4 regions of the Pseudomonas sp. LBUM1671 genome follow, and region 3 is predicted to be linked to each of the others. Evidence: predicted binding sites of a transcription regulator. Region 3 holds the regulator's gene; each other region holds the start of a gene.
What was found. The regulator FliA, encoded in region 3, starts transcription of late flagellar genes. The targets are predictions, from matches to a motif close to CTAAAGTTTNNNNNNNNNNNGCCGNTAA.

Region 1: ACA060_RS24720 (methyl-accepting chemotaxis protein) is a predicted target of FliA. The motif match lies at 2,669-2,696, and genes of this name have one in related genera.
Region 2: ACA060_RS22880 (flagellar protein MotY) is a predicted target of FliA. The motif match lies at 1,443-1,470, and genes of this name have one in related genera.
Region 4: ACA060_RS13480 (methyl-accepting chemotaxis protein) is a predicted target of FliA. The motif match lies at 902-929, and genes of this name have one in related genera.

Annotation. Positions count from the first base shown of each region.
Region 1 covers NZ_CP166782.1:5,346,142-5,351,536, reverse strand. The annotation lists gene clpB (ATP-dependent chaperone ClpB) at 1-1,895, shown strand, start outside; tRNA gene ACA060_RS24740 (tRNA-Asn) at 2,196-2,271, shown strand; tRNA gene ACA060_RS24735 (tRNA-Pro) at 2,281-2,357, shown strand; tRNA gene ACA060_RS24730 (tRNA-Lys) at 2,363-2,438, shown strand; tRNA gene ACA060_RS24725 (tRNA-Pro) at 2,534-2,610, shown strand; gene ACA060_RS24720 (methyl-accepting chemotaxis protein) at 2,762-4,387, shown strand; gene ACA060_RS24715 (HvfA family oxazolone/thioamide-modified RiPP metallophore) at 4,449-4,847, opposite strand; gene ACA060_RS24710 (NAD(P)/FAD-dependent oxidoreductase) at 5,167-5,395, opposite strand, start outside.
Region 2 covers NZ_CP166782.1:4,939,837-4,945,231, forward strand. The annotation lists gene ACA060_RS22875 (argininosuccinate synthase) at 1-341, opposite strand, end outside; gene ACA060_RS22880 (flagellar protein MotY) at 471-1,379, opposite strand; gene pyrC (dihydroorotase) at 1,537-2,583, shown strand; gene rnt (ribonuclease T) at 2,580-3,257, shown strand; gene ACA060_RS22895 (peroxiredoxin) at 3,333-3,935, opposite strand; gene ACA060_RS22900 (bacterioferritin-associated ferredoxin) at 4,250-4,468, shown strand; gene bfr (bacterioferritin) at 4,668-5,141, shown strand; gene grxD (Grx4 family monothiol glutaredoxin) at 5,338-5,395, opposite strand, start outside.
Region 3 covers NZ_CP166782.1:1,748,242-1,753,636, forward strand. The annotation lists gene fleN (flagellar synthesis regulator FleN) at 8-838, shown strand; gene fliA (RNA polymerase sigma factor FliA) at 835-1,575, shown strand; gene ACA060_RS07890 (chemotaxis response regulator CheY) at 1,743-2,114, shown strand; gene ACA060_RS07895 (protein phosphatase CheZ) at 2,137-2,925, shown strand; gene ACA060_RS07900 (chemotaxis protein CheA) at 2,979-5,210, shown strand; gene ACA060_RS07905 (protein-glutamate methylesterase/protein-glutamine glutaminase) at 5,261-5,395, shown strand, end outside.
Region 4 covers NZ_CP166782.1:2,914,898-2,920,292, forward strand. The annotation lists gene ACA060_RS13480 (methyl-accepting chemotaxis protein) at 1-837, opposite strand, end outside; gene ACA060_RS13485 (hypothetical protein) at 1,204-1,737, shown strand; gene ACA060_RS13490 (aldo/keto reductase) at 1,782-2,777, opposite strand; gene ACA060_RS13495 (LysR family transcriptional regulator) at 2,896-3,822, shown strand; gene ACA060_RS13500 (GNAT family N-acetyltransferase) at 3,811-4,746, opposite strand; gene ACA060_RS13505 (phenylacetate--CoA ligase family protein) at 4,746-5,395, opposite strand, start outside.

The DNA of each region.
Region 1 (5,395 bases), 2.7 Mb from region 3:
TCAACGGTGAAGTGCCGGATGGTCTCAAGGGCAAGCGCTTGCTGTCTTTGGACATGGGGTCGCTGATTGCCGGCGCCAAGTACCGCGGCGAGTTCGAAGAGCGCCTCAAATCCTTGCTCAATGAACTGTCGAAGCAGGAAGGGCAGATCATTCTGTTCATCGACGAACTGCACACCATGGTCGGCGCCGGCAAGGGCGAAGGCTCGATGGATGCGGGCAACATGCTCAAGCCTGCGTTGGCGCGCGGCGAGTTGCATTGTGTCGGCGCGACCACGCTCAATGAGTACCGCCAATATATAGAGAAGGATGCGGCCCTCGAACGGCGCTTCCAGAAAGTCCTGGTGGACGAGCCGAGCGAAGAAGACACCATCGCTATTCTGCGTGGCCTGAAAGAGCGTTATGAGGTCCACCACAAAGTGGCGATCACTGACGGCGCTATCATCGCCGCGGCCAAGCTCAGTCATCGCTACATTACAGACCGTCAGTTGCCGGACAAGGCCATCGACCTGATCGACGAAGCGGCCAGCCGCATCCGCATGGAGATCGACTCCAAGCCGGAAGTGCTCGATCGTCTGGAGCGCCGTCTGATACAGCTGAAGGTGGAATCACAGGCGCTGAAGAAAGAAAGCGACGACGCGGCGAAGAAACGTCTGGAGAAACTCCAGGAGGAAATCGTTCGCCACGAACGTGAGTACTCGGACCTCGAAGAAATCTGGAACTCGGAAAAAGCCGAGGTTCAGGGTTCTGCACAGATCCAGCAGAAAATTGAACAGTCCCGTCAGGAACTGGAAGCCGCGCGCCGTAAAGGCGACCTGAACCGCATGGCCGAGCTGCAATACGGGGTGATCCCAGACCTGGAGCGCAGCCTGCAAATGGTCGATCAGCACGGTAAAAGCGAGAACCAGTTACTGCGCAGCAAGGTGACTGAGGAAGAGATCGCCGAAGTCGTCTCGAAGTGGACCGGCATTCCAGTGTCGAAAATGCTCGAAGGCGAGCGCGACAAGCTGATGAAGATGGAAAGCCTGTTGCACCAGCGCGTGATCGGCCAGGACGAAGCGGTGATCGCCGTTTCCAACGCGGTGCGGCGTTCCCGGGCCGGGTTGTCCGACCCGAATCGCCCGAGTGGTTCTTTCATGTTCCTCGGCCCGACCGGTGTCGGTAAAACCGAGCTGTGCAAGGCGCTGGCCGAGTTCCTCTTTGATACCGAAGAGGCGATGGTGCGGATCGACATGTCCGAGTTCATGGAGAAACATTCCGTCGCCCGACTGATTGGTGCGCCACCAGGCTACGTGGGCTATGAAGAGGGCGGTTACCTGACCGAGGCGGTGCGTCGCAAGCCTTACTCGGTGATCCTCCTTGACGAGGTCGAGAAGGCCCACCCGGATGTGTTCAACATCTTGCTGCAAGTGCTGGAAGATGGGCGCCTGACCGACAGCCATGGCCGCACGGTGGATTTCAAGAACACCGTGATCGTCATGACCTCCAACCTGGGCTCGGTGCAGATCCAGGAACTGGTCGGTGATCGCGAGGCGCAACGTGCGGCAGTGATGGATGCGATTTCCACACACTTCCGTCCGGAGTTCATTAACCGGGTCGACGAAGTCGTGATCTTCGAGCCATTGGCGCGGGATCAGATCGCGGGCATTACCGAGATCCAGTTGGGTCGTCTGCGCAGTCGTCTGACTGAGCGCGAGCTGAAACTGGAGCTGAGTCCAGAGGCCATGGACAAGCTGATCGCGGTGGGATACGACCCGGTGTACGGCGCGCGGCCGCTCAAACGAGCGATTCAGCGCTGGATCGAGAACCCGCTGGCACAGCTGATTCTGTCCGGTCGATTCATGCCTGGCGACACGGCTGTCGGCAAGGTGGAGAACGACGAGATCGTATTTGCCTGACCCGTCACGGCGGTGAAATAAACAAGGCCTCGCATCGCGAGGCCTTTTTTTCGTCAGGTTGTTGAACTGAAAGGAAAAGGCTTGTAAAGTGCGCCCCGCAGTAAGTCGCCCGTAAGGGTTTCTGCTCCCCAAGCAGGAATCTGAAATAAGTTGCAAATCATTAACTTGAATGCAATTTAAGGGGTTGACAGAGGTGCTTAAGATTGTAGAATAGCGCGCCTCAGACACACGAACGCAGCGATGCGAACGGGTCGAAGAGAGTGCAACAAAGCGTCAAACGTTGTAATTGAAATATGTAGTTCCGTGATAGCTCAGTCGGTAGAGCAAATGACTGTTAATCATTGGGTCCCAGGTTCGAGTCCTGGTCACGGAGCCAATTTCAAACCGGGGTATAGCGCAGTCCGGTAGCGCGCCTGCTTTGGGAGCAGGATGTCAGGAGTTCGAATCCCCTTACCCCGACCATTTTTGGGTCGTTAGCTCAGTTGGTAGAGCAGTTGGCTTTTAACCAATTGGTCGTAGGTTCGAATCCCACACGACCCACCATTTTTGAAACCAGTTAACGCTGGGATCAGATCTTAAGATCAGACGCCAAAAGCTCTGTTCGCAGAAGGCGCCTTTAAAAGGTGCCTTTTTTTTACCGGGGTATAGCGCAGTCCGGTAGCGCGCCTGCTTTGGGAGCAGGATGTCAGGAGTTCGAATCCCCTTACCCCGACCATATTAAAAATCCTCGTATCGAAAGATACGGGGATTTTTTTTGTCTTCATAAAAACACACTTCAGTCATCGTACAACTTGCCGATAACGAGGCGACGGGGACTGCCGAAACAACGCCCCTTATCCAAGTACTACAAGAATAGGGCGTTCGTTATGTTGCTTCGTCAGTTGAATATCGCACCTCGGGCTGCCTTGGGGTTTGCTCTGATTGCTGTGTTGGTCGCCTTGCTCGGGGTTTTCGCGCTGGGGCAAATGTCGAGCATTCGCGACAGCGAGGTGGCCTTGGAGAAACAATGGCTGCCGAGTATCCGCGGCGGTGATGAGATCCGCGAGATCATGCTGCGCATCCGCACCATTTCCCTGCGCATGGCCCTCGATCAGGACCCGAAGAACATTGCTGTGTATCGCGGCCAGATGGACACCCGCGACAAAGAGCTGAGCGAGAAGATTGCCGCCTACGACCAGTTGGTCAACACCGTCGAAGGCAAGGCCTTGTATGACCAGTTCAAAACCACCTTCGCGGCGTATCGTGCCGGCATTGCCCAATCGTTCTCACTGGCGGAGCAGGGACGCCGTGACGAACTGACCAAGCTGCTGCTGGTGGACATGAAAACCGTGGTCGATGGCTCCGGTAAACAGCTCAATGACCTGGCCGATCTGTTCGCCAAACAAGTCGCCGCCGAAAGCCAGAAATCCGAAGCGCATTACGAAACATCGCGAATGATCGTCAGCCTGTTCATCGCCCTCGCAGCCTTGGCCACCGTTGGCCTGGCCATGCTGCTGACCCGCAGCATCGTCAAACCGCTGGGCGAAGCTTTGCACGCCGCAGAAAACGTCGCCCGAGGCGACCTGACTCGCCCCATCGAAACCCATGGCAACGACGAAGTCAGCCGCTTGCTCAAGGCCCTTGCGACCATGCAACAGAATCTGCGGGAAACCCTGCAAGGTATTAGCGGTTCGGCGGCGCAATTGGCCACGGCGGCTGATGAGTTGAACGCGGTCACCCTCGACGGCACGCAGAACCTGCAACAACAGAACAACGAAATTGAACAAGCGGCCACCGCCGTGACAGAAATGACCACGGCAGTGGAGGAGGTTGCCCGCAATGCCGTGTCGACCTCCGACGCCACGCGCCAATCCAGTGAGTCCGCGCACGTTGGCCAGGAGCGCGTCAGCGAAACCGTCACGGCCATCAGTGCACTCGCCAGCGATGTGCAGATCACCGGCGGTTTGGTGCAATCCCTGGCCAACCAGTCGAAGGACATCGGCAAGGTGCTGGATGTGATTCGGGCGATCGCCGAGCAAACCAATCTGCTAGCGCTCAACGCGGCCATTGAAGCCGCGCGGGCCGGGGAAAGCGGTCGAGGGTTTGCGGTGGTGGCCGACGAAGTGCGTGCGCTGGCCTATCGCACGCAGCAATCGACCCAGGAAATCGAGCAAATGGTCCAGGGCATGCGCAGTGGCTCAACCCAGGCGCTGGATTCCATGCAAGCCAGCTCGACCCGAGCAGCCAGCACTTTGGCTTTGGCCGAGCGTGCGGGCGAGGCGTTGCAGACCATCACGGCGTCGGTCCACCAAATTCACGAACGTAACCTGGTGATCGCCAGCGCGGCTGAAGAACAGGCGCAAGTGGCGCGGGAAGTCGATCGCAACCTGGTGAACATTCGCGACCTGTCGGTTCGTTCCGCTGCCGGTGCGGATCAGACCAGCGCTTCGAGCCACGAGCTTTCACAATTGGCCAATTCCTTGCGGACCATGGTCCAGCGCTTCCAGGTGTAAATCCGCCAGACGAAAAAAACCGCGCTTCCCGAAGGAAAAGCGCGGTTTTGTACTTGAAGGCTTAGGCGCCGTCTTGGTCTTTCAGGTGCTCGAACAGGCCTTTTGGCATTTTCTTGCCATTGGCTTCGAAGTTGGCTTTCACGTTGTCGTAAGCCTCTTGCTCGTCGATGAAGCCGTCATGGTTGGTGTCGATCTTGTCGAAGTTGGACTTCGGCGCGACTTTCTGGAATTCGGCGCGGGAGACTTTGCCGTCGCCATCCGTATCGGTCTTCGCCATCGACGCATCGCCACACTTGCCTTCGCCACACTTGCCTTCAGGGGTTTTCACCACTTGTTCAGCCGAGGCCAGCAGGTAGCCCTGGGTCAACGGCTGCGCAGCGAATACGGAACCGGACAACATCATGCCGCCGGCCAGCACAGCGCCGAGCAGACCAATAGTGTTTTTGGTAGTACGGGACATTTCAATACTCCTGGGTTGCACGACACAACCGTTCGATAAAGGACGCCACGTGAGTGCGGCGATAACCGTAGCGGGCGAGTTGCCTTGCTCGGATGTGGCCATTTAAAGGGCGGGGTGTATCGCTACTGTGTCGCGCAAGGGGGAGTTTGTAAGCGAAGGGGAGAATTCGTGGCGGGAGATACAGTGAGACACAGATCTCCAGAAACAATGCAGACCAAATGTGGGAGCGGGCTTGCTCGCGAAAGCGGTGGGTCAGACAACTTGTAGGTCGACTGACACTCCCTCTTCGCGAGCAAGCCCGCTCCCACAGTGGTTGGGATTAGTGCAGCTTCAACCGCGGCTCAGTCCCGCGTCCGATCTTGCTGCCCAACATCAACATCGCCGTACGAAACGCGCCATACAGCGCCATCTGGTGCATGCGATACAGCGACACGTAAAACATCCGCGCCAGCCAGCCCTCGAGCATCACGCTCCCGGTCAGGTTGCCCATCAAGTTACCCACAGCCGAAAAACGCGACAGCGAGATCAGCGAGCCGTAGTCGGTGTAT
Region 2 (5,395 bases), 3.2 Mb from region 3:
GCGTCAGCGCCGGTTTCGTTGGCGATTTCGATCAGGCGTTTGGCGATCAACGGACGAGCGATGGAAGTACCCAGCAGGTACTCGCCTTCGTAAACGGTGTTGGCGCGGAACATCGGGAAAACGAAATCACGCACGAATTCTTCGCGCAGATCGTCGATATAGATCTCTTTCACGCCCATGGCCTGAGCCTTGGCGCGTGCAGGTTCGACCTCTTCGCCCTGACCCAGGTCAGCGGTGAAGGTCACGACTTCACAGTTATAAGTATCCTGCAGCCACTTGAGGATCACCGAAGTGTCCAGGCCGCCGGAATACGCCAGAACGACCTTGTTTACGTCCGCCATGCCATCACTCCACGGGGTTCTACGGAAAGCCGTGAAGTCTACCGGTCATACGGAATAATTTACAGAGGCGCGACAGCTTATGACGACGAAGCGACAGATTCTGTCGAGCGAGCGACGAATTCAGCTGGCTCAGGAGGTCGCCGAGGAGCTTCCCGGCGTGGTGGTTTGAGGGGCGACTTTCTCGGTCGGTGCCACCCGTTCCAGGCGCACGGCTACCCGGCGATTCTTCGCGCGGTTGGTGGCATTGGTGTTTGGCACCACAGGATAGCGTTCACCGTGGAAACGCATGGTGATCTGCGATTCCTGGATGCCATTGGCCTTGAAATACTCCATTACCGCCAGCGCCCGGCGGCGTGACAGCTCGCGGTTGGTCAGGCGATTGCCGCTGTTGTCGGAGTGCCCGTCGAGTTCGATGTGATTGACCGTCGGATCCGCCTTCATGAACTCCAGCATCACCTGCAACTGCGCCTTGGCTTGCGGATTGAGATCGACGCCTTCACCCGGGAAGCCGATCTCGGACTGTTTGACCTGCTCGAAATTCTTCGGCAGCAGCTTCGCGACGCAACCCTGATAGTCGTTGAAAGCCTTGCTGAACTTGACCGGCAACAGGCGCACCTCAGACACGCGACCATCGCCAGAGGAATGGCGGATGACCGGGCTGCGGCCGTCCATCAACCCGCTGATCAGGCGCCCGGCCTGAACCTGCGAACTGTTGAACAACACATTGCCGCTGCCGATTCTCACCGAGCCCAGGTTGATGTCGCCACGTCCCGGTTGCCACGGCGCAGCGGCCGCCAGCAGCGTCGCGGAACCGCCGCCGATCATCGCGTTGTAGGCTTTGAGACGAAACGTCGCCTGCTCGCCGGCACGGCGCACGAATTCACCCGAACCGAAATCGGTGATCGGTTGAGTCAGGCGGCATTCGAACTTGTCACCTTCGACCGTCCACTCGATGCTCTCCAGACGCGTCTGGAAAGTGAGCGCCATCGCAGGGAGGCTGGCAAACACACTGAGCAAGGCTAAATAACGCTGGCGCACGGGAGGCTCCACTGGCTTCTACAACAAAAAGACCGATACACATATTTACGGCATACCTGTTGGATATCGGAAGCTTCCTGCAAAACTTGATAGCGAGTGCCTGAGAGAGTCTTTTCCGGTAGCATTCCCCAGAGTTTGACCCGCCTGGAATCCCCTCATGTCCGACCGCCTGACCCTGCTGCGTCCCGACGACTGGCATATTCATCTTCGCGATGGTGCTGTGTTGACCAATACCGTTGCGGATGTCGCGCGCACCTTTGGTCGCGCAATCATCATGCCCAACCTGGTACCTCCGGTGCGTAACGCCGCTGAAGCCGACGGCTATCGCCAGCGGATTCTCGCTGCCCGCCCGGCCGGCAGTCGTTTCGAACCGTTGATGGTGCTGTACCTGACCGACCGCACCCAGCCCGACGAAATTCGCGAGGCCAAGGCCAGCGGCTTCGTCTACGCCGCCAAGCTGTACCCGGCCGGCGCGACCACCAACTCGGATTCTGGTGTCACCAGTATCGACAAGATTTTCCCTGCACTTGAGGCCATGGCCGACGTCGGGATGCCCTTGCTGATTCACGGTGAAGTCACCCGTGGCGATGTCGATGTGTTCGACCGCGAAAAACTCTTCATCGATGAGCACATGCGTCGTGTGGTCGAGCGTTTCCCGACGCTCAAAGTGGTATTCGAACACATCACCACCGCAGACGCCGTGCAGTTCGTCAACGAGGCTTCGGCCAACGTTGGCGCGACCATCACCGCGCATCACCTGCTGTACAACCGCAACCACATGCTGGTGGGCGGGATTCGGCCGCACTTCTATTGCCTGCCGATCCTCAAGCGCAATACCCATCAGGAAGCCCTGCTCGACGCCGCTACCAGCGGCAGCGACAAGTTCTTCCTCGGCACCGATTCGGCGCCGCACGCCCAGCACGCCAAGGAAGCCGCTTGCGGCTGTGCCGGTTGCTATACCGCTTATGCAGCGATCGAGATGTATGCCGAAGCCTTCGAACAGCGCAACGCGCTGGACAAGCTCGAAGCCTTCGCCAGCCTCAACGGCCCGCGCTTCTATGGCCTGCCGGCGAACACCGATCGCATCACCCTGGTCCGCGATGAGTGGACCGCCCCGACCAGCCTGCCATTTGGCGAGCTGACCGTAATCCCGCTGCGCGCCGGTGAAAAACTGCGCTGGCGCCTGCTGGAGGAACACGCGTGAGTGAAGACCATTTCGACGACGAACAGGACGGTCAAGGCGGCGGAGGTGGTTCACGCCACCCGATGGCTGAGCGCTTCCGTGGATACCTGCCCGTTGTTGTCGACGTTGAAACCGGTGGTTTCAACTCTGCCACTGACGCCTTGCTGGAAATCGCCGCGACCACGATCGCCATGGATGAAAAAGGGTTTGTGTACCCCGATCACACCTATTTCTTCCGTGTCGAGCCTTTTGAAGGCGCGAATATTGAAGCAGCCGCACTGGAATTCACCGGAATCAAGCTCGATCACCCGCTGCGTATGGCGGTAAGCGAAGAAGCAGCCCTGACCGATATTTTCCGCGGCATCCGCAAGGCCCTGAAAGCCAACGGTTGCAAACGGGCGATTCTGGTCGGGCACAACAGCAGCTTCGACCTGGGCTTCCTCAACGCCGCTGTCGCGCGTCTGGACATGAAACGTAACCCGTTTCATCCGTTCTCCAGTTTCGATACCGCGACCCTCGCCGGTCTGGCTTACGGTCAAACCGTACTGGCCAAGGCTTGCCAGGCGGCGGACATCGACTTTGACGGTCGCGAGGCTCACTCGGCGCGCTACGATACCGAGAAGACGGCCGAGCTGTTCTGCGGCATCGTCAATCGCTGGAAACAAATGGGCGGCTGGGAAGACTTCAACGACTGATCCTGGTAGCTGGATTTATCCCGCCCATAAAAAAACCGGCCTCAACGGCCGGTTTTTTTGTGCCTCAAACGTGCCTTACAGCGCAGCAGCGTTCTCGGTCAGGTAAGCCGCGACGCCTTCGGTCGAAGCGGTCATGCCTTTGTCGCCTTTCTTCCAGTTGGCAGGGCAGACTTCGCCGTGCTCTTCGTGGAATTGCAGAGCGTCGACCAGACGGATCAGCTCTTCCATGTTACGGCCCAGCGGCAGGTCGTTGATGATCTGCGAACGGACAACGCCTTTGTCGTCGATCAGGAACGCGCCACGGAAAGCCACGCCGCCTTCGGACTCAACGTCGTAGGCCTTGGCGATTTCGTGTTTCATGTCGGCAGCCATGGTGTAGCGAACCTGGCCGATACCGCCATTGTTCACCGGGGTGTTGCGCCATGCGTTGTGGGTGAAGTGCGAATCGATCGAAACCGCGACCACTTCAACGTTACGTGCCTTGAAGTCAGCCATGCGGTTGTCCAGAGCGATCAGCTCGGATGGGCAAACGAAGGTGAAGTCCAGTGGGTAGAAGAACACCAGGCCGTATTTGCCTTTGATGGCCGAGGACAGGGTGTAGCTATCCACGATTTCGCCATTGCCGAGGACGGCAGGTACGGTGAAGTCCGGGGCTTGTTTGCCTACGAGTACGCTCATTGAATATCTCCTGGTCTATTAACGTGAAGAACTGGGTTCGCGTCAGCCTGCCACCCTCAGGCGACAGCCCTGTGACACGACCCCCTTCGCAAGGACCGACCATCATACACGGCGTTTTTGAGCTGTCCTCAACGGTTTTTCACCGATGCACCAAATAGGTTGTCTCGGCAGGTAATGGCAGATCGCTAGATGAAAACCGTTCGTCAGTCATACGCGCTTATAACGCGAAGCTTTCAGAAAGCACTTTGACAATCATTCTCGTTAACATTAAGATCCATCGCAACTGAGTCACCACCAGCGACGGTTCTTAGCTTATGTATGTCTGCCTCTGCACTGGCGTCACCGACGGTCAAATCCGCGATGCAATCTACGAAGGTTGCTGCAGCTACAAAGAAGTCCGTCAGGCGACTGGCGTAGCCAGCCAATGCGGCAAATGCGCCTGCCTTGCCAAGGAAGTGGTCCGCGAAACCCTGACCAAATTGCAATCGGCCCAGGCCGCGATTCCTTTCCCTGTAGAATTTACTGCAGCGTAAATACCGTATTCCAAAGAACCGGACTTGAAGTCCGGTTTTTTTATGTCTGAAAATCAATTGCTTACGGGCTAGACGCGGAACACAAACATTCTTATTCCGATTAATTTTCATTTAAGTTTCAATAACTTAGGTTTGACACTCTTAGTTGCGCGGCTCAAACTCTGCCTTATAGACAGCTAATACAGGGCAGGACCCCATCATGAAAGGCGACATTACAGTCATCCAGCATCTCAACAAGATCCTTGCCAATGAACTGGTCGCGATCAATCAGTATTTTCTGCATGCGCGCATGTACGAAGATTGGGGTCTGAACAAGCTTGGCAAGCACGAATACCACGAATCCATCGACGAGATGAAACACGCGGACAAGCTGATCAAGCGCATCCTGTTCCTCGAAGGCCTGCCGAACGTCCAGGACCTGGGCAAGCTGCAGATCGGCGAGCACACCCAGGAAATGCTTGAGTGTGACCTGCGTATCGAAAAAACCGGTCATGCCGACCTCAAGGTCGCCATCGCACATTGCGAAACCGTTGGCGATTTCGGTAGCCGTGAATTGCTCGAAGACATTCTTGAGTCCGAAGAAGAACATATCGACTGGCTGGAAACCCAACTGGGCCTGATCGATAAAATCGGTCTTGAGAACTATCTGCAATCGCAGATGGGCGAAGAGTAAGTTAGCGCCCGCTAAACTCGAGACATTAAAAAGCCCCGCGCTCTTTTGAAGAGGCGGGGCTTTTTCATGACCGGCTTCAGGTTCACCCTGAAACAAATGTGGGAGCGGGCTTGCTCGCGAAGGCGGTAGGTCAGTCAACTAATCTGTTGAATGCTGTACCGCTTTCGCGAGCAAGCCCGCTCCCACATTGAGAGGATCAGGCTTCGGTCTTGCCAGCAGCAGCCGCTTCAACAGCAGCCTTGATCGTGGCCTGC
Region 3 (5,395 bases):
AAATAACATGGGCAGCATGCATCCCGTACAGGTGATCGCGGTGACCGGCGGCAAAGGTGGCGTCGGGAAGACTAACGTGTCAGTGAACTTGTCCCTGGCTCTAGCTGAGCTCGGCCGGCGCGTCATGCTGCTGGACGCCGATCTGGGGCTGGCGAACGTCGACGTCCTGCTGGGGCTGACACCCAAACGTACCCTGGCCGACGTGATCGAAGGCCGCTGTGAGCTGCGCGACGTGCTGTTGCAAGGCCCCGGCGGTATCCGCATCGTCCCGGCCGCGTCCGGCACGCAGAGCATGGTTCATTTGAGCCCGGCCCAACACGCCGGCCTGATCCAGGCCTTCAGCGATATCGGCGACAACCTCGACGTCTTGGTGATCGACACCGCTGCGGGCATTGGTGACTCGGTAGTCAGTTTCGTTCGCGCCGCGCAAGAAGTTTTGCTGGTGGTCTGCGACGAGCCGACTTCGATCACGGATGCCTACGCGTTGATCAAACTGCTGAACCGCGACTACGGCATGAACCGCTTCCGCGTCCTGGCCAACATGGCCCAGAGCCCGCAGGAAGGTCGCAACCTGTTCGCCAAGTTGACCAAGGTCACGGACCGCTTCCTCGACGTCGCCCTACAATACGTTGGCGCGGTGCCTTACGACGAAAGCGTGCGCAAGGCTGTGCAGAAGCAGCGCGCCGTCTACGAAGCCTTCCCGCGTTCCAAGTGCGCCCTGGCGTTCAAGGCAATCGCGCAGAAGGTCGACACCTGGCCGTTACCTGCCAACCCGCGTGGGCACCTGGAGTTTTTCGTCGAGCGCCTCGTGCAACAGACCGCAGGACCCGTCCTATGACAGCCAGTGGCTACAACCTCTACAAGAAGTCGGCACGTGATGCGCAGTACGAGCTGATCGAGCGTTACGCGCCACTGGTCAAACGCATTGCTTACCACTTGCTGGCCCGTCTGCCGGCCAGTGTTCAGGTTGAAGACCTGATCCAGGCCGGGATGATTGGCCTGCTTGAAGTATCGACCAAATATGACGCCAGCAAAGGCGCGAGTTTCGAGACGTACGCGGGCATTCGAATCCGTGGCGCGATGCTCGATGAAGTACGCAAGGGGGACTGGGCGCCACGTTCGGTCCACCGCAATACCCGGATGGTCAGCGACGCAATTCGCTCGATTGAAGCTAAAACCGGTCGTGACGCTAAAGATCATGAGGTTGCGGCCGAACTCCAATTGAGTCTCGATGATTATTACGGGATTTTGAACGACACCCTGGGCAGCCGGTTATTCAGTTTCGACGATCTGTTGCAGGACGGCGAACACGAAGGGCTGCACGAGGATGGCGCGAGTGCACATCTGGAGCCGTCACGCGATCTGGAAGATGAACGCTTCCAGGCAGCGCTGGCGGACGCGATTGCCAATTTGCCGGAGCGTGAGCGACTGGTGTTGGCGCTGTACTACGACGAAGAGCTGAACCTCAAGGAAATCGGTGAGGTCCTGGGGGTCAGCGAATCGCGGGTCAGCCAGTTACATAGCCAGTGCGCGGCCCGTTTGCGGGGGCGTTTGGGGGAGTGGCGAGCGCGCTGAAGGCAGTGTGGGGACACTGCGAACGAGGCCGGTGGGGTGTTGAACTGCACCGGTCGCGATCTGTTGTGCTCCAGACAGTCATCGAATGCATTGCCGGATTGATTGAAATGGCGCGTCCAGGTGCTGGGCGCGTTTAAGACTGCTTGGAGGTCGAATTGGACAAGAACATGAAAATCCTCATCGTTGATGACTTCTCAACGATGCGGCGGATCATAAAAAACCTGTTGCGTGACCTTGGGTTCACCAACACGGTCGAGGCTGACGATGGCACTACCGCCATTCCGGTTCTCAACAGCGGGAGCATCGACTTTCTGGTAACGGACTGGAACATGCCTGGCATGACCGGTATCGATCTGCTGCGTCACGTACGCGCCGATGAAAAGCTCAAGCACCTGCCAGTGCTGATGGTGACTGCAGAAGCCAAGCGCGAGCAGATCATCGAAGCGGCCCAGGCCGGTGTTAACGGCTATGTGGTCAAACCCTTCACGGCCCAGGCGTTGAAAGAAAAAATCGAGAAGATTTTCGAACGCATCGGTTGATCCACTGCGCCACGGGGGAGCTATGGAGCATAAAGAATCTTCATTGGGCGATTTTGAATCGACCCTGAAAAAACACGCGGTCGAACTGGTCGAAAGCCTTGAAAAAGGCAGGTTCGGCGACGCCGTGCAACTGATCCATGAGCTCAATCAGACCCGTGACCGCGGCCTGTATCAGGAAGTGGGCAAGCTCACTCGCGAGCTGCATAGCGCGATCGTCAATTTCCAGATTGACCCGAACATGCCGCAAGCCGAGGAAGTGTCGCAGATCACGGACGCCACCGAGCGCCTGGGGTATGTGGTCAAGCTGACCGAGGCTGCCGCCAACCGCACCATGGACCTGGTGGAGAACGCCACGCCGCTGGTCAACAGCCTGAGCGAAGAAGCCCAGGCGTTGAGCACGGATTGGGGTCGGTTCATGCGTCGCGAAGTCGGAGCCGAAGAGTTCCGCGAACTGGCTCGGCGGGTCGACGGTTTCCTGACACGCAGCAGCGAAGACAATCGCACGGTGTCGAGCAACCTCAATGACATTCTGCTGGCCCAGGATTACCAGGACCTCACCGGTCAAGTGATCAAACGCGTAACCCAATTGGTCACCGAAGTTGAAAGCAACTTGCTCAAGCTCGTGCTCATGGCCAGCCAGGTAGACCGCTTTGCGGGTATCGAACATGACCGTGATGCGATGCTCGCTGAAAAAGATCCGCAAAAACATCTCTCTCAGGGTGAAGGTCCGCAGATTCATGCCGATAAAAGAGAAGACGTTGTGTCCGGTCAGGACGATGTGGACGATTTGTTATCCAGCCTAGGATTTTAGAGTTTTAGCATTTTAGGTTTTTTAGGTTTTTAGACCTCAGGAGCACCCCCTTAATGAGCTTCGGCGCCGATGAAGAGATCCTTCAGGATTTCCTGGTTGAGGCCGGCGAGATTCTAGAGCAACTGTCCGAACAGCTGGTCGAGCTGGAAAGCCGACCGGATGATGCGGATTTGCTCAATGCAATTTTTCGCGGTTTTCACACTGTAAAAGGGGGCGCCGGCTTCCTCCAGCTCAACGAGCTGGTGGAGTGCTGTCACATCGCCGAGAACGTGTTCGACATCCTGCGCAAGGGTGAACGTCGCGTCGACTCGGAACTGATGGACGTGGTTCTCGAAGCGCTGGACGCGGTGAACAGCATGTTCACCGAAGTGCGCGAACGCAGCCCGATCACGGCTGCCACGCCTGAATTGCTCGCGGCACTGGCCCGTCTGGCCGAGCCGCAAACGGCTGATGAAGCTGCACCGGTGGCTGAAGTGGTCGAAGCACCGGCCGCTGAAGAGTCGGGCGACATCACCGATAACGAATTCGAACAACTGCTGGACTCGCTGAACGCCGTCAAGGCTCAAGCCGAAGCACCGGCAGCTGCTCCAGTGGCTGCTGCGGATTCTGCGGCCAGCGACGAAATCACCGATGCCGAGTTCGAGTCGTTGCTCGATCAACTGCACGGCAAAGGCCAGTTCGCTGTCGACGCAGTGGCAGCGCCCGCTGCACCGGCTGCCCCGAAAGCGGCAGGCGACAGCTCTGACATCACCGACGACGAATTCGAAGCATTGCTCGATCAACTGCACGGCAAGGGCAACTTTGCGGTGGATGCGCTGGAATCGGCCATTGCCGCCGTACCTGCGCCGGCTGCGCCAACCGCTAAAGCGGCTGGTGGCGATCTGATCTCCGATCACGAGTTCGAGTCGCTGCTCGACGAATTGCACGGCAAAGGCAAGTTCACCGAAGTCGGCACAGGTGCAGCAGTCGCTGCTCCAGCCGCCAAGGCTGCGGCGCCGAAACCGGTTGCCAAGGCGCCCGAGCCGAAAGCCGAAGCGCCGAAGCCAGCGGCTGCCGCTGCACCGGCTCCAGCCCGTGCACCGTCCGCGCCACCACCGGAAAAACCGGCCAGTGAAGCCGAGACCACCGTGCGGGTTGATACCGCGCGTCTCGACGAAATCATGAACATGGTCGGCGAACTGGTTCTGGTGCGTAACCGCCTGGTCCGTCTGGGCCTCAACAGCGGCGACGAAGCCATGTCCAAGGCCGTGTCGAACCTAGACGTGGTCACGGCCGACCTGCAGACCGCGGTCATGAAGACCCGGATGCAACCGATCAAGAAAGTCTTCGGGCGCTTCCCGCGTCTGGTTCGCGACCTGGCTCGCCAGCTCAAGAAAGAGATCAACCTGGAGCTGGTCGGCGAAGAAACCGACCTCGACAAGAACCTCGTCGAGGCCCTGGCCGACCCGCTGGTCCACTTGGTGCGCAACTCGGTCGACCACGGTATTGAAGAGCCGGCCGAACGCGAAGCGATGGGCAAGCCTCGCAGCGGCAAGGTGATCCTGTCCGCTGAGCAGGAAGGCGACCACATCCTGCTGTCCATCTCCGATGACGGCAAAGGCATGGACGCTGACGTTCTGCGCGGCATCGCCGTGAAGAAAGGCTTGATGGACAAGGATGCAGCCGATCGCCTCAGCGAGTCCGATTGCTTCAACCTGATCTTCGCGCCGGGTTTCTCGACCAAGACCGAAATTTCCGATGTCTCCGGACGCGGCGTGGGCATGGACGTGGTGAAAACCAAAATCGCCCAGCTCAACGGCACCATCAATATCTATTCGACCAAGGGCAAGGGCTCGAAGATCGTCATCAAGGTCCCGTTGACCCTGGCGATCATGCCGACGCTGATGGTCATGCTCGGCAACCAGGCGTTCGCGTTCCCGCTGGTGAACGTCAACGAGATCTTCCACCTCGACCTGTCGCGCACCAACGTGGTGGACGGCCAGGAAGTGGTGATCGTGCGGGACAAGGCACTGCCATTGTTCTACCTCAAGCGCTGGCTGGTCAGCTCCGCCGCTCACGAAGAGCAGCGCGAGGGCCACGTGGTGATCCTTTCGGTGGGCACTCAGCGGATCGGCTTCGTCGTCGACCAACTGGTGGGCCAGGAAGAAGTGGTCATCAAGCCATTGGGCAAAATGCTCCAGGGAACCCCGGGCATGTCGGGCGCCACCATCACCGGTGACGGTCGCATTGCGCTGATTCTCGATGTACCGAGCATGCTCAAGCGTTACGCCGCACGGCGTATTTGATTCTGGTGGAGCGGGGCGACTGAGCCTCGCTCCGTCCTAACGGAGTGTTTATGGTAGTCAAAGTCCTGGTGGTGGACGATTCGGGGTTTTTCCGCCGCCGCGTCTCGGAAATTCTTTCAGCGGATCCGAATATCCAGGTCGTCGGTACGGCGACCAACGGAAAAGAGGCGATCGATCAGGCGCTG
Region 4 (5,395 bases), 1.2 Mb from region 3:
GAAGGTGTTGGCTTCGCCGTTGTTGTCGAACTCGACACGCTGCGACTGATCACGGTTTTGCAGGCCGGCCTTCACTTGACTGGCGAATGGCGAGTTGCCGGCCAGTTCACTGATGTTCTTCAGCACAATCGGCCCATTGATCCGCGAGCTGTTGCTGATGATCTTGCCGTCGGCCTCGACGATCAGCATTTGCGCGCCGAGGTCTTTTTCCTTGCGCGCGATCAGGTCATTGAAAAAGCCCAGGGTCACGTCGATGGTCGAGACGCCATACGCCGCACCATTTTTCTGAATGGCCATGGCGCAGTTGGTGCGTGGCTCGGCGCTGGCGTCATCTTTGTAGGCCGCGGCCCAGGCGCATTGGCCTCGCGGGGTTTGCATGCCGCCCTTGTACCAGGTCTGGTCGTAATAGTTGGGGGCCGCGTCGCTGTTCCAGAAGGTATTGACCGCCAGCTTGCCCGAGGCGTCGCGGTGCCAGAAGGTGCTGAACTTGTTGCGTCCGGCCTCACGCTGGCCGGGCAACGGCCAGATCCCGCCACCGAACACTTTCAACTCGCCGTACTGATCGACCAGTCCCGGCAGGACGGTGTCGATGGCGGCGCTGTCGAGCAACGCAATGGTCTGGGTGATGCTGCGTTGTTGCGCTTGAACCTTGTTCAGTTCGCCCTGGATTTGCTCGGCCACTTCGGCGATGCGGTTGAGGGCGACCTGTTCTTCGGTGTGACGAAGTTTAGGCGCGACCAACTGGCTGATGCCGACCACTGTCAGGACAAACAACAGCAGGATGAACAGGACCAGAAATAGCGTGTAGCGAGCCTGGATGGTGCGGAATGCGGGCATGGGACCGGTCCTTGTGCAGCGTTTTTATTGTGGTTTTCGATCAAAAGATCGGCGCTTCGAAGGGCTATCGGCCTGCGAAAGACGAGCTTTAGGTACGAACGTACAAGATGCGGGCGGGGTGACGGACGGTCGGGTCATGAAGGTGTCGATGTGGATACAAACGAGGTTGATCAGCTGCCAGTCCAATGACGGCGAGTTGGTATAGACCAATGAATCAAGGCACTTGGTGCTTTGTATCGTGAATGTACGAAAATTGTAAAAACCGGAAATACTTGTTGGTATGGCAAGTTGCCACGCTGATACTTGGCCGCTCTAAATCGGGGTTAACAAGGAGTTTTTTATGGTCACGCCGTCGGGAGTGCAATCATGACTATCGGCTACGCCGGGGCTTGGACATCCAAGGCAGGTTTATTGGTTCAGGATACGGGCGGCGGCAAGCCTATCAAGCAAAGCGCCCGGATCAAGCAAATGCTGTCACTGGTGGGGAGCAATCCAAACGCGCTGAGCACGGCGAAAATGGATGCAATGAAAATCCATCGAAACGTAAAAGGTTTCGATCCGGAAAATGTCTCCGCCAAACAACTGGGCAATCTCAGTTCCTTTTTGAGAGGCAAGGGGCTGATTTCCGACATTACGTGGATGACATTGATGAATGCCGGCGACAAGTTTGACCGGTTCGGCGTGCAGAAAGACCCGGATGCAAAATTCAATGCGCTGGAGTATTTCGCCACGCAACTGGACACCATCCAGAGCAACAGCATCAAGGGCGACAAGTATTCCGCTGGCCTGATCCCGGAGTTCAAGACAGCAATCTACGTACTGCAGAACTTGCAGACTTACGGCAAGGGCAATGGCACGACGGTGCCTCCTACCGATGGTGGCGTCAGCTCCAAGGCCTGACGCTAGGTGTGCTGGCCCACTCAGGCTGAGTGGGCCAGGCCTGGCTACCGGTCAAGCAACTTCATGACTTCCTCTGGATAGCGCAAGCCAGCGGTGGCATTGGCCGGGAAGATCGCCTCCAGCGCGTGCAACTCGTCACGGCTGAGTTTTACCTCCAGTGCAGCAACATTCTCTTCAAGGTATCTACGCTGTTTGGTCCCCGGAATCGGGATCAGATAATCACCTTGCGCCAGCACCCAGGCCAACGCCAGTTGGCCCGCCGTCACCCCTTTGTCGGCGGCCAGGGCCTGAACTTGCTGCACCAGCAACAGGTTCTTCGCAAAATTATCCCCTTGAAAGCGCGGGCTGAAGCGACGGTAATCGTCGGCGGCGAAGTCATCCGCGCTTTTCAGTGCGCCCGTCAGAAAACCTCGACCCAATGGACTGTAAGGGACGAAGGCAACGCCCAGGCGCTGACATGCGGCCAGGCAACCATTTTCTTCCTGATCGCGGCTCCACAGCGAATATTCACTTTGCAGGGCGCTGATGGGATGAACCTTGTGCGCGCGCTCCAGCGTGTCGGCTGACGCTTCACTCAAGCCCAGATAACGCACCTTGCCGGCTTTGACCAACTCGGCCATTGCGCCGACCGTTTCCTCGATGGCCACCTGCGGATCGATGCGGTGCTGGTAGTACAAATCCAGGGTTTCAACGCCCAGGCGTTTAAGCGTGCCGTCGATAGCGTCGCGAATGTACTCCGGGCGACCGTTGACGCCCCGGGCGCCGGGGTTGGACGGATCGCGGACGATGCCGAACTTGCTGGCCAGGAACACCTGCTCGCGCTTGCCGACAATGGCCTTGCCGATCAGTTCTTCGTTGGTGTGCGGGCCGTACATGTCAGCGGTGTCGAGCAGGTTGATCCCCAATTCCAGCGCCCGATGCAGGGTGGCGATGGCTTCGCGGGTGTCAACACCGGTCGTGTAGAAATCGGTCATGCCCATGCAGCCCAGACCGATGGCCGAAACCTGCGGGCCATTTTTGCCCAATTGACGTGTTTGCATGAAATCAACTCCCTGTGGTGTAAGACCCTAGTGTTGACCTCGACAGAAACAAGATAAACCGGCTAAAACTGCTATCACTGTTTGCAAATTCTAAACAATCACTTGGAGCGCTCTGACCATGGACCGCTTTAACGCCATGCGCGTGTTCACCCGAATCGTCGAGTTGGGCGGCTTTGCCAAAGCGGCAGACAGCCTGCAGTTGCCCCGCGCTTCGGTGACCATCCTGATCAAGCAGCTTGAAGCGCATCTTGGTGTGCAACTGTTGCAACGGACCACGCGGCAAATCAGCCTGACCCTCGACGGTGCGGCCTACTACCCGAGATGCGTGCGATTGCTGGCTGATCTGGAGGAAACCGAAGCAGTGTTCTCCGCCGCTCGCCAGAACCCCAAAGGCCTGCTGCGAGTGGACATGCCGTCCGGGATCGGGCGTTTGATCGTGATTCCCGCATTGCCGCACTTCACCCGTCGCTATCCCTTGATCGAACTGGACATCGGCTTGAATGACCGACCTGTCGACCTGATTCGTGAAGGCGTCGATTGTGTGCTGCGCGGCGGTTCGGCGCTGGATGACTCACTGGTGGCGCGGCCGCTGGTCATGCTCGATCAGGTGACCTGCGCCAGCCCCGATTATGTGGCGCATTACGGCGCCCCCCAAACCCTGGCGGACCTCGAGGGCCATCGGATGGTGGAGTACTTCTCCAGTGCAACCGGAAAACGCTTCGGCCTGGACTTCATGATCAACGATCAAATCCGCCAGGTAGATCTGCCCAAGCATGTCTCGGTCAACAGTGCTGATGGTTACATTGCGGCCTGCGAGGCAGGCTACGGGTTGGTGCAGACACCGTACTACCACGTTGCCCGTCAATTGAAGGAAGGGCGTTTGTGCGAAATCATGAAATCGACGCCGCCCCCCGGAATGCCATTGACGGCCCTCTATCCCCCACACCGCCAGTTGTCCCGGCGGGTAAGGGTGTTTGTCGACTGGCTGGTGGAGCTTTGCGCGCAGCCGGGCAATGACTTTCACAGAAAAGACTCAAGCAGCTGAGCGAGCGCTGGCCAGTGTTTCGGTATTGCGCTGCAAGTCGTCGTGCAGCTGTTGCATGTAGGGGCAATGCAGGTTGAGGGATCGAGGCTGCGCTCCTCTATGAAACAGGGCGAACCATCCATGATTGCCGGGTGCGGGCATCAACCCGGTGAAGGTGAAACCCAGCAGCGTCAAACTGCGCAGGTCTTCGGTGAAGTGCCGTGATAACGCAACCCGGGTCGAGATCATCCAGTGACCGGGCAATTGCCGGATCTGGTCGAGCAGGCGTTTGCTCAAGCGCTGAACGACCATGTCGAAGCGGTGATGATGTTGCTTGATCTGCAAGGGCATCGAAGGTGGTGCTGGTATTTGCGGATGAGTCCCGAACAGCGAACACAGGTGCTGCATAAATCCTCGATAGCGCTCAGGCCAGGGAATGTCAGGGAGCGGGCGCGCGTGGCCTTCAACCACGTAGCAACCCATCACAATGGTTTCCGGGTGCGGCTCGCCGAAGGGCGAAGGGACGTAGTCGGGAAGCACGCCCGTGCTGTGGAAGCCGATGTTTGCAGCCATGCGTTGAGTGTACGGGTGGTGGGTCACTTGTTTGATCACGACACTCTTGAAGCCCAGTGGTCCGGCCTGCAACAGTAACTCCCGGCCCAGGCGGGTCGCGATACTTTGCCCCTGCGCGGCGGGATGCACCACGCTGAGCGCCAGTTCCGCAGTTTGCGGGAACACTTCCTGGCACAACGCGGCATGCCCGAGAACCCTTACGTCGTCCACCGCCAGCATCGATTTCCAGCGGCCGTCGGCAATGTGCTGGCTGATCATGTTCGGCAGGTAAACATCCGGTTGAACGTAATGATCGCCATAGACCTCACGAAACAACTGGCTCACGGCGCGGGCGTCGGAAGGGCGAAAGCGTCGAAAAATCAGGTGAGACATCACGCAGTCTCCAGTGATGGCGCGTCATAGGTGCGCAAATCCAAGACCCGCATCTGTTTTCCCGAGCGAGGGTGAAGCTTCAGTTCGGTGGCGGGGCAGGACAGCACCCGCAGCTCCAGCAACCCTTCGCGATTCAGTTGCTCGAGCGCGGGATAGTGGGTCACAAGCGCTGCATACAGCGCCTGGCACATCGGCGCGGTGGTCAGTGCTGGAACGCCGGGCACCCATTTCACACTGACGATGTCCTTGTAGCCGTCATGTTCGATGCGCAATTGCCACTGATCGGTATCGGCAACGCGCTGGACGATCTGCAGAACTTCGTCGATCAACAACGACATAGACCCCACCCGAACCCGCTGACTATGGGCGCTCCGTCCCTTGAGGGCGAATTTGCGCATCGGGGTTGTGCCTGGCTCACGCCAGCAGGCGCGGTCGCCCACCGGATAACGCAGCAGTGGCATCAGTCGGCGTGTCAGGTTGGTCACCACCAACACTCCAGTACGGTCGCATTCTTCGATGACTTCGCCGGTGAGTTCATCGACGATTTCCAGCAAAGTCTGCGGTTCAAACACCCGATGCTCGCCCGGGGCGCAGTCTCGGCTCGTCGCCCCGATCAGACCCGCATCGACGCTGGCATAGCCGATTGAGG